DNA from 2 places in the Neobacillus sp. 19 genome. Region 2 is predicted to be linked to the other one. Evidence: a T-box and tRNA genes for the amino acid it is inferred to sense, from the RefSeq annotation. Region 2 holds a T-box; the other holds one or more tRNA genes.
The links. The T-box of region 2 lies ahead of trpS (tryptophan--tRNA ligase). A T-box ahead of a tRNA ligase gene usually reads a tRNA of that ligase, here a tRNA-Trp.
Positions count from the first base shown of each region.

Region 1 (7,154 bases), on a different contig from region 2:
TATAATCAAAGCTGCTGTATTGTTTTTCACCAAATTTCGTAATATAGAAAAATTCCCCGCCGGCATTCTTCTCATAAAACTCTTTTAATGAATCATAGTAAGCAATATTTACATGTTCCCAATAATCCAATCCAGCTCTTTTCAACATCTTGTCATCCGTGGAAAAACCTAACGGACGGATTAAATGTAAAGCCGTATCGGTTCCTGCACACGTGCGGGCAATATTCCCTGTATTAGATGGTATTTGTGGTTGATATAGCACTACATGTATTGACACGAATTTCACCTCGAATAAAAACGTCTACAGGCAATTATACCACTTTCATTAATCCATACAAATACAAAACTCAGTTATCAATGATGGTATAAAACCGATATTTAATATTTGGAGTATATGCGGAGGAATCTTCATATGCCCAGTAGCGCATCCGGCTATTGTAGGTATTAGCATTCACTAAGGGCATGCCATACGCATCCCTTCCAGTAACAATTGTGTTATGATTAAACCTGCCGTCGCCCTCAAAGTCATAGCAAATAACGTCTCCTAATATCAGCTGGTCTGGGCTGCTGACTTCTCTTGCTCTGAGGCCGCTTTTAGAATTGCCTAAATAGTTTTTAAGAGAATGCGCCACTGCCCAGCTATAGCTCCAATTCGTTCGTTGGTACCACCAGCCATTCCCGCGGTTCGGATGTCCTCTCATCGGTGCCTCACCCGCCCTGAGACATTGAGATATATAATTGGTACAGTTATTTTCAAATTTTTGAAAGGCAGGATTATAGGTATTCCACCAGCGCTCTGCGTATTGAACCGCTTTTAAGCGGTTATATTCATAGCTAATCCGCTCTTCTCGGTCTTCTATTTCCGGTACAATCACTTCCTGAGCGGGTTCTTGATGTTGCATCGGCGTTATTATTTCCTCATCCATAACTAAAGCGCCTTTATAAAACTTAGCAATTCTTTCTTCAATTTCTTCTTCAAGATATAGCTGACCCTTCTGTTTAATTAAATATTGATAATGGGCGTTGTATTTAATCATTTTAAATTCATCTTCTACCGATTCCTCAACGATGTTTCCTAAAGCTTTCACTTTAACAATTTCTGCCGACCTTTTCGCTGCTGCTGCCTGTTTCTTTTCTGCCTTCGGAAAAAACAGCTTACTGCCCCTATTTTCCGATACAAATAAATCTACCCTTTTTTCAAAAAGATCTTGAAGTAATTCACGCATGGTCTTGACCCTCCTCTCTTTTTATACATATGAGGGTAAGCGGGATTTAATATAAAAAAAGAGCAAAACGGTTTGCTCTTTTCTTATTGGAAAAAACTTAATGCTTTATTAATTTCTTCAAGAACCTCAGTATCAGCTTCATTTTCTTTGGCTGTTAAAAGGGCAGTTAATGCCTTGGCGCTGCCAATTTTCCCTAATGCCCATGCAGCCGTTCCCCTTGCAACGGGACTTACTTCTTTTACTAAAACCTCAGTTAATTCAGGAATAGCCGTTTCATCTTTAAAATGGCCAAGTGCAATCATCGCATTCCGCTGAATGGGTTTCTTTCCTCTCCATGAACCCGAGACATAGCCGAACTTATTTTTAAATTCGCGGTTGCTTAGCGATAAAATCGGCTTTAACAGGGGCTTGGCTACTTCAGGGTCGGGCTCCATTTCCGAGTGAAAATAAAAGTTTTTCCCTTTGTTATGCGGACATGCAGTCTGACAGGAATCACAGCCGTAAACACGATTCCCAATCTTTTCCCGAAACTCATCAGGAATAAATCCTTTTGTCTGTGTTAAAAATGATATACAGCGCTGAGCGTTAATTTGCCCGCCTTGGACTAAAGCACCTGTAGGACAGGCATCTAAACACTTTGTGCAAGACCCGCATTGGTCCTCTATTCGTGTGTCCGGTTCAAACGGAATACTTGTTATCATTTCTCCTATATATACGTAGGAGCCAAATTCCGGTGTAATAATGGCACAGTTTTTTCCGCTCCAGCCAATTCCGGCTCTTTCAGCAACTGCCCGGTCTGATAGCTCCCCAGTATCAACCATTGATCTTAACCGGGCATCAGGGATATTAGAGATAATAAATTCTTCCAGCCTTTTCAACCGGTCCCGAAGAATATGATGATAATCTAGCCCCCAAGAGGCTCTGCTGAATATCCCTCTCCGCTCACCCTTCCTGCCTTCCTTCCGTTCCTTCATTTTTGATGGATAAGCGAGGGCAATCGAAATAATTGAGCGAGGCTCTTCAAGCAGCAATGAGGGTGTAACTCGTTTCTCGATATCCGGCTCCTCAAATCCTGATTGATAGCCAAGAGCCTGCTGTCTAATTAAACGATTTTTTAATTCATCGAATGGATCTGCTGTAGTGAACCCGATTTTATCAATGCCAATCTCTTTACTGAAGGCAATAAGTTCAGTTTTTAATCTATTTACATCCATTTCAATTCCCTCCTTTCCAAAATACTTCGTCTATTTTAAAGTTGATAAGATTATTAGCTGCACATCTAATTATGATAAACTATTTTTAATGAAATTTGGAGGTGGAATCGTTGGAAATTCAACTTTCAACGGAAATAATCGAGCAAATTCCCGGCTTTAAACTTGGGGTAATTGAATACAGAAATATCACAGTAGGAGATTCACCACAAATGCTTAAGGGCAGACTGCAGCTTTTTCAAGAGTCGATTTATTTTGATTTAGAAAACACTAATGTAACAGACCTTCCGGGCTTACAAGAATGGCGCAACGTATTTAAACAGACTGGTAAAGATCCAAATCGCTACCGTCCCTCTGCAGAAAGCTTATATAGACGGGTACAATCGCAAAATTATCTTTCTTCGGTGCAAAGTGCTATTGATATCAATAATTTTTTTTCACTTCAGTATCAAGTGCCGATTGGAATTTATGACCTTGATCTTATCCAAGGGTCAGTTGAAATACGAATTGGTAAAGCCGGCGAGGAGTACATAGGATTAAACGGGAGGAAAAATTCTTTAGATCGATTACTTTTGGCCGCTGATCAAGAGGGACCTTTTGGCAGCCCGTTTGTCGATTCAGAACGAACACCCGTAAAATATACTACGAAAAATGCTTTACAAATCATTTATTTACGGCCATCAACCGATATCGAAAATGCTGAAAAGCTGACACTTTCATTAATGGACATGTTTTTACAAATTCATGGCGGGGAAGGTACATTTCATATTCTTGAATGCTAGAAGGCATCCTTTTTTAATGTAATGAAAAAACGCAATGCATCGTTCTCCTATGTAACGATACACTGCGTTAGTTAATATGTATGGAGCGGGTGATGGGAATCGAACCCACTACATCAGCTTGGAAGGCTGAGGTTTTACCAGTAAACTACACCCGCATGTTTTGATTAAATATGACAAATTGATGAACTGACTGTTATTATAATACACACAATTCTTCCATACGTCAAGTAGCTTCATCGAAATTTGTCGATTTTTTTCACTTTACTAAACAACGCTTCTTTATGTTTTTTCTTCTGCGAATTGTCCATCATACGAATAAAAAACAAAAAAGGTTTTCTACATGGTATGTGAAAAACCTTTTTATCATCGAATTGATACCGGTGGTCGGGGTCGAACCGACACTCCTCACGGAACACGATTTTGAGTCGTGCGCGTCTGCCAATTCCGCCACACCGGCGTATTAAGATGTTTGAAGCAATGCCGAGAACCGGAATCGAACCGGTACGGTAGTCACCTACCGCAGGATTTTAAGTCCTGTGCGTCTGCCAGTTCCGCCACCCCGGCAAAAATCAATTACTTATTTTAATCCATGAAAGATAAAATTTGGAGGCGGCAACCGGATTCGAACCGGTGGTAAAGGTTTTGCAGACCTCTGCCTTACCACTTGGCTATGCCGCCGTATATTTTGGAGCGGAAGACGGGATTCGAACCCGCGACCCCCACCTTGGCAAGGTGGTGTTCTACCACTGAACTACTTCCGCAGAATGGCTGGGCTAGCTGGATTTGAACCAACGCATGTCGCAGTCAAAGTGCGATGCCTTACCGCTTGGCTATAGCCCAATGATAATAATAAAATATTTTTATGGGGCGACTGATGGGAATCGAACCCACGAATGTCGGAACCACAATCCGATGCGTTAACCACTTCGCCACAATCGCCACAATATGATTGGCAGGGGTAGTAGGAATTGAACCCACACCAAAGGTTTTGGAGACCTTCGTTCTACCTTTAAACTATACCCCTATAAATAAATGGTGGAGGGGGACGGATTCGAACCGCCGAACCCGGAGGGAGCGGATTTACAGTCCGCCGCGTTTAGCCACTTCGCTACCCCTCCACTATAATATGTTATTGTCAGCTTAAGGTGCCGACGAGAGGAATTGAACCCCCAACCTACTGATTACGATTCAGTTGCTCTACCAATTGAGCTACATCGGCAATCAATTAAATGAATAAATGGTGGCTCAGGACGGAATCGAACCGCCGACACAAGGATTTTCAGTCCTTTGCTCTACCGACTGAGCTACTGAGCCACTCTAAATGGCGGTCTGGACGGGACTCGAACCCGCGACCTCCTGCGTGACAGGCAGGCATTCTAACCAACTGAACTACCAGACCAAATTGCGGGGACAGGATTTGAACCTGCGACCTTCGGGTTATGAGCCCGACGAGCTACCGGACTGCTCCACCCCGCGATAATAATAATAATTAGAGCATTATGGTGGAGGATGACGGGATCGAACCGCCGACCCTCTGCTTGTAAGGCAGATGCTCTCCCAGCTGAGCTAATCCTCCAAATGGTGACCCCTACGGGATTCGAACCCGTGTTACCGCCGTGAAAGGGCGGTGTCTTAACCGCTTGACCAAGGGGCCATATTGTTACAATGTTTTTATGGCGGAGAGCAAGGGATTTGAACCCTTGAGACAGGGTTACCCGCCTACACGATTTCCAATCGTGCTCCTTCGGCCACTCGGACAGCTCTCCAACAAAAATGGCTCCGCAGGTAGGACTCGAACCTACGACCGATCGGTTAACAGCCGATAGCTCTACCACTGAGCTACTGCGGAATAATATGATTACAGCCTGGCAACGTCCTACTCTCACAGGGGCGCATGCCCCAACTACCATCGGCGCTGAGAAGCTTAACTTCCGTGTTCGGTATGGGAACGGGTGTGACCTTCTCGCCATTGTTACCAGACTATTTTATCGACACTATTTTATTATAATGTCTTTTTCATATTTTTCAAGAGGAAATTTAATTTTTTTCATTCCCTCAAAACTAGATAATGCAGAAGAAGTTTTTGTAAAAACGAGTTCAACCAATTTGAAATGGTTAAGTCCTCGATCGATTAGTATCAGTCAGCTCCACATGTCGCCATGCTTCCACCTCTGACCTATCAACCTGATCATCTTTCAGGGATCTTACTAGCTTGACGCTATGGGAAATCTCATCTTGAGGGGGGCTTCATGCTTAGATGCTTTCAGCACTTATCCCGTCCGCACATAGCTACCCAGCGATGCCTTTGGCAAGACAACTGGTACACCAGCGGTGCGTCCATCCCGGTCCTCTCGTACTAAGGACAGCTCCTCTCAAATTTCCTGCGCCCACGACGGATAGGGACCGAACTGTCTCACGACGTTCTGAACCCAGCTCGCGTACCGCTTTAATGGGCGAACAGCCCAACCCTTGGGACCGACTACAGCCCCAGGATGCGATGAGCCGACATCGAGGTGCCAAACCTCCCCGTCGATGTGGACTCTTGGGGGAGATAAGCCTGTTATCCCCGGGGTAGCTTTTATCCGTTGAGCGATGGCCCTTCCATGCGGAACCACCGGATCACTAAGCCCGACTTTCGTCCCTGCTCGACTTGTAGGTCTCGCAGTCAAGCTCCCTTGTGCCTTTACACTCTACGAATGATTTCCAACCATTCTGAGGGAACCTTTGGGCGCCTCCGTTACTCTTTAGGAGGCGACCGCCCCAGTCAAACTGCCCACCTGACACTGTCTCCCACCCCGATCAGGGGTGCGGGTTAGAATTTCAATACAGCCAGGGTAGTATCCCACCGACGCCTCCACCGAAGCTAGCGCTCCGGCTTCTCAGGCTCCTACCTATCCTGTACAAGCTGTACCAAAATTCAATATCAGGCTACAGTAAAGCTCCACGGGGTCTTTCCGTCCTGTCGCGGGTAACCTGCATCTTCACAGGTACTATAATTTCACCGAGTCTCTCGTTGAGACAGTGCCCAGATCGTTACGCCTTTCGTGCGGGTCGGAACTCTACCCGACAAGGAATTTCGCTACCTTAGGACCGTTATAGTTACGGCCGCCGTTTACTGGGGCTTCGATTCAGAGCTTCGCTTGCGCTAACCCCTCCTCTTAACCTTCCAGCACCGGGCAGGCGTCAGCCCCTATACTTCGCCTTGCGGCTTCGCAGAGACCTGTGTTTTTGCTAAACAGTCGCCTGGGCCTATTCACTGCGGCTCTTCAGGGCTATGAACCCTAAAGAGCACCCCTTCTCCCGAAGTTACGGGGTCATTTGCCGAGTTCCTTAACGAGAGTTCTCTCGCTCACCTTAGGATTCTCTCCTCGCCTACCTGTGTCGGTTTGCGGTACGGGCACCTTGAATCTCGCTAGAGGCTTTTCTTGGCAGTGTGGAATCAGGAACTTCGGTACTAAATTTCCCTCGCTGTCACAGCTCAGCCTTTACGGTGAACGGATTTTCCTATTCACCAGCCTAACTGCTTAGACGCGCATATCCAACAGCGCGCTTACCCTATCCTCCTGCGTCCCCCCATCACTCAAACGATTCATAGGTGGTACAGGAATATCAACCTGTTGTCCATCGCCTACGCCTTTCGGCCTCGGCTTAGGTCCCGACTAACCCTGAGCGGACGAGCCTTCCTCAGGAAACCTTAGGCATACGGTGGATGAGATTCTCACTCATCTTTCGCTACTCATACCGGCATTCTCACTTCTAAGCGCTCCACCAGTCCTTACGGTCTAGCTTCAACGCCCTTAGAACGCTCTCCTACCACTGACACCAACGGTGTCAATCCACAGCTTCGGTGATACGTTTAGCCCCGGTACATTTTCGGCGCAGAGTCACTCGACCAGTGAGCTATTACGCACTCTTTAAATGGTGGCTGCTTCTAA
Region 1 is NZ_JBMPZU010000048.1:1,331-8,484, reverse strand. It holds gene trmL (tRNA (uridine(34)/cytosine(34)/5-carboxymethylaminomethyluridine(34)-2'-O)-methyltransferase TrmL) at 1-277, opposite strand, end outside; gene ACO1D1_RS15000 (amidase domain-containing protein) at 348-1,226, opposite strand; gene queG (tRNA epoxyqueuosine(34) reductase QueG) at 1,310-2,440, opposite strand; gene ACO1D1_RS14990 (B3/B4 domain-containing protein) at 2,551-3,219, shown strand; tRNA gene ACO1D1_RS14985 (tRNA-Gly) at 3,301-3,374, opposite strand; tRNA gene ACO1D1_RS14980 (tRNA-Leu) at 3,595-3,676, opposite strand; tRNA gene ACO1D1_RS14975 (tRNA-Leu) at 3,698-3,783, opposite strand; tRNA gene ACO1D1_RS14970 (tRNA-Cys) at 3,824-3,897, opposite strand; tRNA gene ACO1D1_RS14965 (tRNA-Gly) at 3,906-3,980, opposite strand; tRNA gene ACO1D1_RS14960 (tRNA-Gln) at 3,985-4,059, opposite strand; tRNA gene ACO1D1_RS14955 (tRNA-His) at 4,083-4,158, opposite strand; tRNA gene ACO1D1_RS14950 (tRNA-Trp) at 4,170-4,243, opposite strand; tRNA gene ACO1D1_RS14945 (tRNA-Tyr) at 4,253-4,337, opposite strand; tRNA gene ACO1D1_RS14940 (tRNA-Thr) at 4,366-4,438, opposite strand; tRNA gene ACO1D1_RS14935 (tRNA-Phe) at 4,458-4,533, opposite strand; tRNA gene ACO1D1_RS14930 (tRNA-Asp) at 4,542-4,618, opposite strand; tRNA gene ACO1D1_RS14925 (tRNA-Met) at 4,622-4,695, opposite strand; tRNA gene ACO1D1_RS14920 (tRNA-Val) at 4,720-4,795, opposite strand; tRNA gene ACO1D1_RS14915 (tRNA-Glu) at 4,799-4,873, opposite strand; tRNA gene ACO1D1_RS14910 (tRNA-Ser) at 4,894-4,985, opposite strand; tRNA gene ACO1D1_RS14905 (tRNA-Asn) at 4,994-5,068, opposite strand; rRNA gene rrf (5S ribosomal RNA) at 5,083-5,199, opposite strand; rRNA gene ACO1D1_RS14895 (23S ribosomal RNA) at 5,331-7,154, opposite strand, start outside.
Region 1: it encodes a tRNA-Trp, which carries the amino acid that the T-box ahead of trpS (tryptophan--tRNA ligase) is inferred to sense. The anticodon was not compared.

Region 2 (7,154 bases):
GGCGCAATTATTACTGAAACGATTTTTACTTACCCAGGACTTGGACAGCTATTTTTGCAATCTGTTGGAACAAGAGATTATCCAGTATTAATGACGTTGACAATGTTGTTCTCCTTCTTAACACTAATTGGCAACCTAGTAGCCGATATATTATACGGTGTTGTAGATCCGAGAATTCGCTTAGATTAGGGGGAAATAGAGATGGAAATTATTACTCAGAAGGATTCAAAAATAATCACAGCACCCCCAAAGAAAAGTTTGTCACCATGGGCACTTGCCAGGAAAAAGTTTATAAAAAACAAATTGGCTATGACGAGCCTCATCTTTTTAGTAATAGTAGCGATTGTTTCCTTCCTTGCACCGTATATTACAACGGCAGATGTTACAAGAATTAATATTGGAGAAATGTCCCTAAAGCCATCCGGAGATCATTGGCTGGGAACAGACAAAGCCGGCCGTGATGTCTTTACCAGATTATTATACGGTGGCCGAATCTCACTATTAGTCGGAATGAGCTGTACACTGTTTGTTATTTTACTAGGTACATTAATCGGATCAATTTCGGGGTATTTCGGCGGTGCCGTCGACAGCTTATTAATGAGATTTACAGATTTTATTTTAAACTTTCCTTTTCTTGTATTTGTAATTGTTCTAAATGCGATATTTTTTGGAAAAGTAAATGGGTTATGGGTTTTAATAGGAACAATCAGTATCCTAAGCTGGGGTGGAATCGCTCGGATTGTCCGAAGTAAAATTCTTACTGAAAAAGAGAATGAATATATTACGGCTGCTATTTCGATTGGTTGCTCGCCTGCCAAGATTATAGTAAAACACCTCTTACCGAATATTCTATCAACTATCATTGTTCAGGCTACGATTACATTTGCTACTATGATTGTTGCAGAAACAGGTTTAAGCTTTCTTGGCTTCGGTGTACCACAAGAGATTCCGAGCTGGGGCAACATGTTAAATTCAGCAATTGAACCTGATGTCATCCAATTTAAACTTTGGATTTGGGTGCCTCCGGCAATATTAATTACCATCACCATTTTATCAATTAACTTTATTGGTGAAGGGTTAAAAGATGCTTTCAACCCTAAATCAAGAAGATAAAAATCTACCATCATGATATGGTAGATTTTTTTTATCCATTCAACGATTAGGTATAAATATTGGGACAACCTCATATAAATAGCGGTAAATATTCGAGCGGCGAATGTTATCAGTATTAATAGTAAATGGGGCAAAATATATATAAAGGAATAATTTAACTAAGCTCTGCCCATACTGATTGACAAAACAGTTTCTTGAAGTGAGGGGATGTACAATGTTGTATCTTCATGATGTATGGGTAAATTGGTTTGAGGGTGAAGAAAACGGGTATAATGTGTGCCATTTTCATGAATGGCGTAAGGATGACGGAGTGGAACTGTTAGACCAGGCACCACTTATTAAAGTCGAGCCGATACTGTTTAACTATATTGAAAATGACCTGTCAGAGCTGCCCCAACAGCTTCTCGACGATATTTACCAGAAAGCCTATTTAAGAAAAAACCATGAAAGAGTTCAGCTCGACTACTGCTTTGTTGTTACAGATGGGATTGGGATCCTAGTAATTGATACAATTGGCTATAATATACCAATTCGAAAGAGCAGATTGATTCCTAGACAGGAACAGCTTGTATATGAAATGATCAGTCAGCATGAGGCAAAACAATATCATTTTTATCCATCACTGAAAAGTAAGGATTTCCATATTTTATCTCCAGAACCAGAACTTATGACAGGATTGACCAGAAAAGAACGGCAATTAAAACAGCTGCTATTTATGGCACTTGATCAATTGCTTTCATCCAATAATGAAGCAGAAGTTCGCTATTGGTATACGGAATGGTGTCCTGAACAATATTCAACCATTCAAGAGATGAATTTCGAAGATGCATGGGAACAATTATTTGAAGAGACGAAGTATGGCTGGTCGAAACAGCATGAAACATTCTGTGAGAATTTAATTAAAGGGCAGCCATTTTTTGAAAAGCTATGGGAAATGGAGCACGGTCCAAAAGTAAACTAAAAAGCCTGACCCAGAGGTATGCTTTGCATATCTTTTGGGGGTCAGGCTTTTTAGCGTTTTTTGATTATCTCTTTTTTCTTCCAAGTCCCATTGCATTTTCCATTTTCTTCAGCGTTTTGCTGGCAACTTGATTAGCTTTTTCGGCACCGTGGTCCAAAATGTCGTCAAGTTCCTTTGAATCCAATAAATGGTAGTATTTGTCTTGAATGGGCTTAATAAAGTTTGCTACTACCTCCGCTAAGTCACCTTTAAAGTCTCCGTAGCCTTTACCCGCATACATTTCTTCAAGTTCGGTAATTGATTTTTCACCAAGGATTGAATAAATCGATAATAGGTTTGAAACTCCAGGTTTATTAACTGTATCAAACTTTACAATTCCATCAGAATCGGTAACTGCACTCTTTATTTTTTTCACAATTTGATTCGGTTCATCTAATAGTGTGATAAAGGCCTTTTTGTTAGCGTCAGATTTACTCATTTTTTTCGTAGGTTCCTGAAGTGACATTATGCGTGCTCCAACCTTAGGCAGGCTAATTTCAGGTATAGTAAGAACATCGTTATATTTCTTGTTAAATCTTTCAGCTAAATCTCGAGTCAATTCCATATGCTGCTTTTGATCCTCACCTACAGGAACGAGATCTGAATTATACAATAAAATATCAGCTGCCATTAACGGGGGATAGGTTAACAGGCTTGCTGAAACTGCTTCTTTACCAGAAGATTTATCTTTGAATTGTGTCATTCTCTCCAACTCTCCGATATAGGATACGCATTGCATCATCCATCCCGCTTGTGCATGTGCTGGAACCTCTGACTGGATAAACAAAGTAGCCTTCTCGGGGTCGATTCCAACAGCAAGATATAATGCTGCTAAGCTGCGAATATTTTTCCGGAGAGTTTTTGGATCCTGTGGGACCGTAATAGCATGCTGATCGACAATGCAAAAGAAGCAGTTGTATTCATTTTGCAGTTCTACGAATTGTTTCATCGCTCCTATATAGTTCCCAAGTGTAATTGTTCCACTCGGTTGAATACCAGAAAAAATTGTTTTCATTTCTGTTTCCTCCTAAAATTAAATAAAAAAAACCATTCGTCCCCAAAAATTACTAGGGACGAATGGTTCGCGGTACCACCCTAAATTACTCTAAAAGAGTCACTCAGTTCTCCATTCCTCATACATCGATTATGGAGAGTCCTTGTAACGTAAGGATGACGTCTACTCCTACTAGTTTAATCGTAACAATTAAAGAGTTCAGAAAGAGGCTCCAAAGTCCATTCCGTATTCTCATCGTGTTTGTTTTCACCATCCACAAACTCTCTGTAACGAGGGGTAATACGTACTATTCTTTATCATTGCTGCACATTTTATTCGATTAATCACATTATAAAGGATTAGCATATTTATTTTCAAGTAAGTTAAAAATAATATGCTATGAGGGCAATCATCATAAATAGACCATTCATTAGTCCATGAAAAAGGAGGGGTTTTTCATCAATAGTAACCATTTCAGATAATCTTGGGATGTCTTCTAATTTCCTTTCATCTCTGTCTCTTGAAAAGACGAGATTAATCGATCTTGAGATCACATCATAGAAACCGCTATGAATGGTATAAAGGAGTGATGCTGTTAAAAGTAGTGCTGCGGAAATATAAAAAGATATATTGATATAGCTAACTAATGAAATTTCATGTTGGAAAATAAAAGAAATAATAATAATTCCCAACTGTGTGAAAGTTAGAATATAAAGTTTTCTTTTAAAACGGAAATTCATAAAATGACCTCCAAAACATTGATTTATAAAGGGATGCCTAATAAGTATTATACAAAAAAATCCGTATAAGCCTAAATTATATCACAGCAAATTGTAATCCTAACGTAAAAATTGTATCGAAATTGTAAATTAAAAATTAAAAAAATATGTACAATTTATTTAAATTATGTATAATAGAAAATGTAGTAATTTTTCAGAATAATAGAAAAGGGAGGTCTACATAGTGAAGAAAACAAAACTTTCACTACTTTTAGTATTATCACTTGTACTAAGCATGTTTCTAGCAGCATGTTCAGGCGGCGATAAAAACGAAGGAACAGACAAAGGGAAAGACAAAGGCGGCGAAAAAGCCCCTGCAGAACAACTTGCTGATGAACAAGTATTAAACGTGCTTGAGTCTGCTGAAATTCCAACTATGGACAGTGTGTTAGCAACTGACGTTATGGGTTTCACCACGATGAATGCTGTTAACGAAGGTATGTATCGTTTAGACGCCGATCAAAAGGTTGTACCTGCCGGCGCTGAAGCAATGCCTGAATACAATGCTGATAAAACTGAACTAACAGTAAAATTAAGAAAAGATGCAAAATGGACTAATGGAGATCCTGTAACAGCACATGACTATGTGTTTGCTTGGCAGCGTGCTATCAACCCAGAAACTGCATCTGAATATGGCCCTTACTTTATGGAAGGCAAAATCAAAAACGCTACTGAAATCGGTAAAGGCGAAGCCAAAGTAGAAGATCTTGGCATTAAGGCTGAAGATGACTACACTTTAAAGATTACTCTTGAAAGACCAATTCCTTATATTGAATCTTTCATTACATTCCAATTGTTCTACCCGCAAAACCAAAAGTTTGTTGAAGAACAAGGCAAAGATTATGCCAAAGATGCGGCGCACATTCTATACAATGGTCCATTTAAGATGACTAAATGGGATGGCCCGACAGCAACTGAATGGACTATGGAGAAAAATGAAACTTACCATAGTGCAAAAGACGTAACGTTAACAAAGATTAACTTTGCTGTTTCTAAAGATCCGCAAGCGTCTGCAAACGCATTTACTGCAGGTGAAGCTGATATCACACCAAAACTTGCACAAGCAGCAATCCTTTCGCAATTTGAAGGTGATCCAGCGTTATTGCAATACCAAGAACCATCACTTTTCTGGATTAAAATGAACCAAAAGAATCCAGCATTGAAAAATATCAACATCCGTAAAGCAATTGCCTTATCAATTGATAAAAAAGCTTTAGCTGATGATGTACTAGCTAACGGCTCAATTGCAGCAGATTTCTTCGTGCCAAAATCATTTGCATTCTTAGACGGCAAGGATTTCCGTGAATCTGCAAAGACTTATAATGAAATGAATAAAGAAGAAGCTAAAAAGTATTGGGATAAAGGTTTAGCTGAGCTTGGCGTAAAAGAACTTTCTTTAGGTTATGTTGGCGGTGATACCGAAACAGCCAAAGCTTCTGATTCTTTCATTAAAGACCAATTAGAGAAGAACCTTCCTGGTTTGAAGCTTACAATGACACCTGTTCCATTTAATATCCGTATTGAACGTGAACAAAAGATGGATTACGATTTATTATTCACTGGCTGGGGTCCTGACTACGCAGACCCAATGACATTTATGGATCTATTCCTAACTGGCGGCGACCATAACAAAATGGATTACAGCAGTGCAAAATATGATGAGTTAATTAAAGCAGCGCAAACTGATTTAGCTGCCAAAGACAAAGAGCGCTGGGATGCTCTAGTCGAAGCTGAAAAGGTTCTTTTAGAAGATGATGTAGCAATTGTGCCGGTTTACCAACGTTCCGTAAATCTCTTGATTAACGAAAAGGTAAGTGGTTTTGCTCACCATGCATTCGGTCCTGACTATAGTTACCAGTGGATTAAAATCCTTAAAAAGTAGCTATACTAACCAAATAAGAAGAGAGTATATTTCCAAATATACTCTCTTTTTACCTGTATGGGAATTGTCGAAAGATGACGAAAATTTAATTAATTAGGAGGTGCAGGCATGGCAAAATATATTTTAAAGCGTATAATCTACATGATTATTACCCTGCTTATTGTTGCATCCGTTACTTTTTTCCTGATGAAGCTAATGCCAGGCAGCCCATTTAAAAGTTTTACAAAGCTTAATGCAACTCAACAACAAGTTTTGTTGGATAAGTACGGATTAAACGACCCAATCCCTGTTCAATATTTTAAATATATGAAAAATACGGTGACAGGTGATTTAGGGATTTCCTTCCAATTTAATAACACCCCTGTTACAACCCTTCTTGCTAACAGAATAGGTCCTTCAGCAATTTTAGGTTTGCAGGCAATGGTGTTTGGAGCAATTTTTGGAATATTTTTGGGCACCATTGCTGCACTAAAGCAAAACACCTGGGTTGATTATGGATCTACTTTCTTAGCTGTTGTTGGAAAATCCATTCCATCGTTTATTTTTGCTGGATTACTTCAGTATTATGTTGCAGTAAAGTTGGGCTGGTTTCCGGTCATGTTGTGGAGAGGCCCGGAATACACGGTTTTGCCGACAATAGCTCTCGCAATGTTCCCAATATCAATTGCTGCTAGGTTTATGCGTACTGAAATGATTGATGTATTGGGGTCTGATTACATCACTTTGGCAAAAGCAAAAGGCGCCAGCCGCTTTCAAATCAGTATAAAGCATGCCTTAAGAAATGCGTTGATTCCTGTTGTGACAGTCATGGGACCTTTGGCAGTCAGTCTAATGACCGGTTCACTCGTTATTGAAAAGATTTTTGGAATTCCCGGTTTGGGTGAACAATTTGTTAAATCCATTGGGTCAAATGATTATCCTGTCATAATGGGTACAACACTTTTATTTTCAGCTTTATTCGTTGTTGTTATTTTAATTGTTGATATACTCTACGGAGTGATCGATCCGCGTATTCGTCTTTCGGGGGGGAAAGGTAAATGATTAACAAAGATTCTCAAATTTCACCAGACATGTTTGCACCCGCCCATATTGATCCATCAAAAAGCGAAAAAATTGCTAAGCCAAGTCTAAACTTTTGGCAGGATTCATGGCTTCGTGTTCGGAAGAATAAAGGAGCAGTTGTCAGCATAGTCATTCTGATAATCCTGATTTTGATGGCGTTTGTCGGACCAATGATTTCACCTTATGAGTACGATCATCAAAATACAAAGCATAACAACCTGCCGCCTCGTATTCAGGGATTGGAAAATATCCACTGGCTGCCTTTTGATGGAACGTTAGAAAGACGTAACGGAACCACATATAATGCCTATGAAGTAAGAAACA
Region 2 is NZ_JBMPZU010000041.1:19,980-27,133, forward strand. It holds gene opp4B (oligopeptide ABC transporter permease) at 1-189, shown strand, start outside; gene opp4C (oligopeptide ABC transporter permease) at 202-1,113, shown strand; gene ACO1D1_RS13350 (YjbA family protein) at 1,328-2,074, shown strand; gene trpS (tryptophan--tRNA ligase) at 2,139-3,128, opposite strand; T-box leader at 3,180-3,437, opposite strand; gene ACO1D1_RS13360 (DUF3899 domain-containing protein) at 3,491-3,847, opposite strand; gene ACO1D1_RS13365 (peptide ABC transporter substrate-binding protein) at 4,071-5,768, shown strand; gene opp3b (oligopeptide ABC transporter permease) at 5,877-6,809, shown strand; gene opp3C (oligopeptide ABC transporter permease) at 6,806-7,154, shown strand, end outside.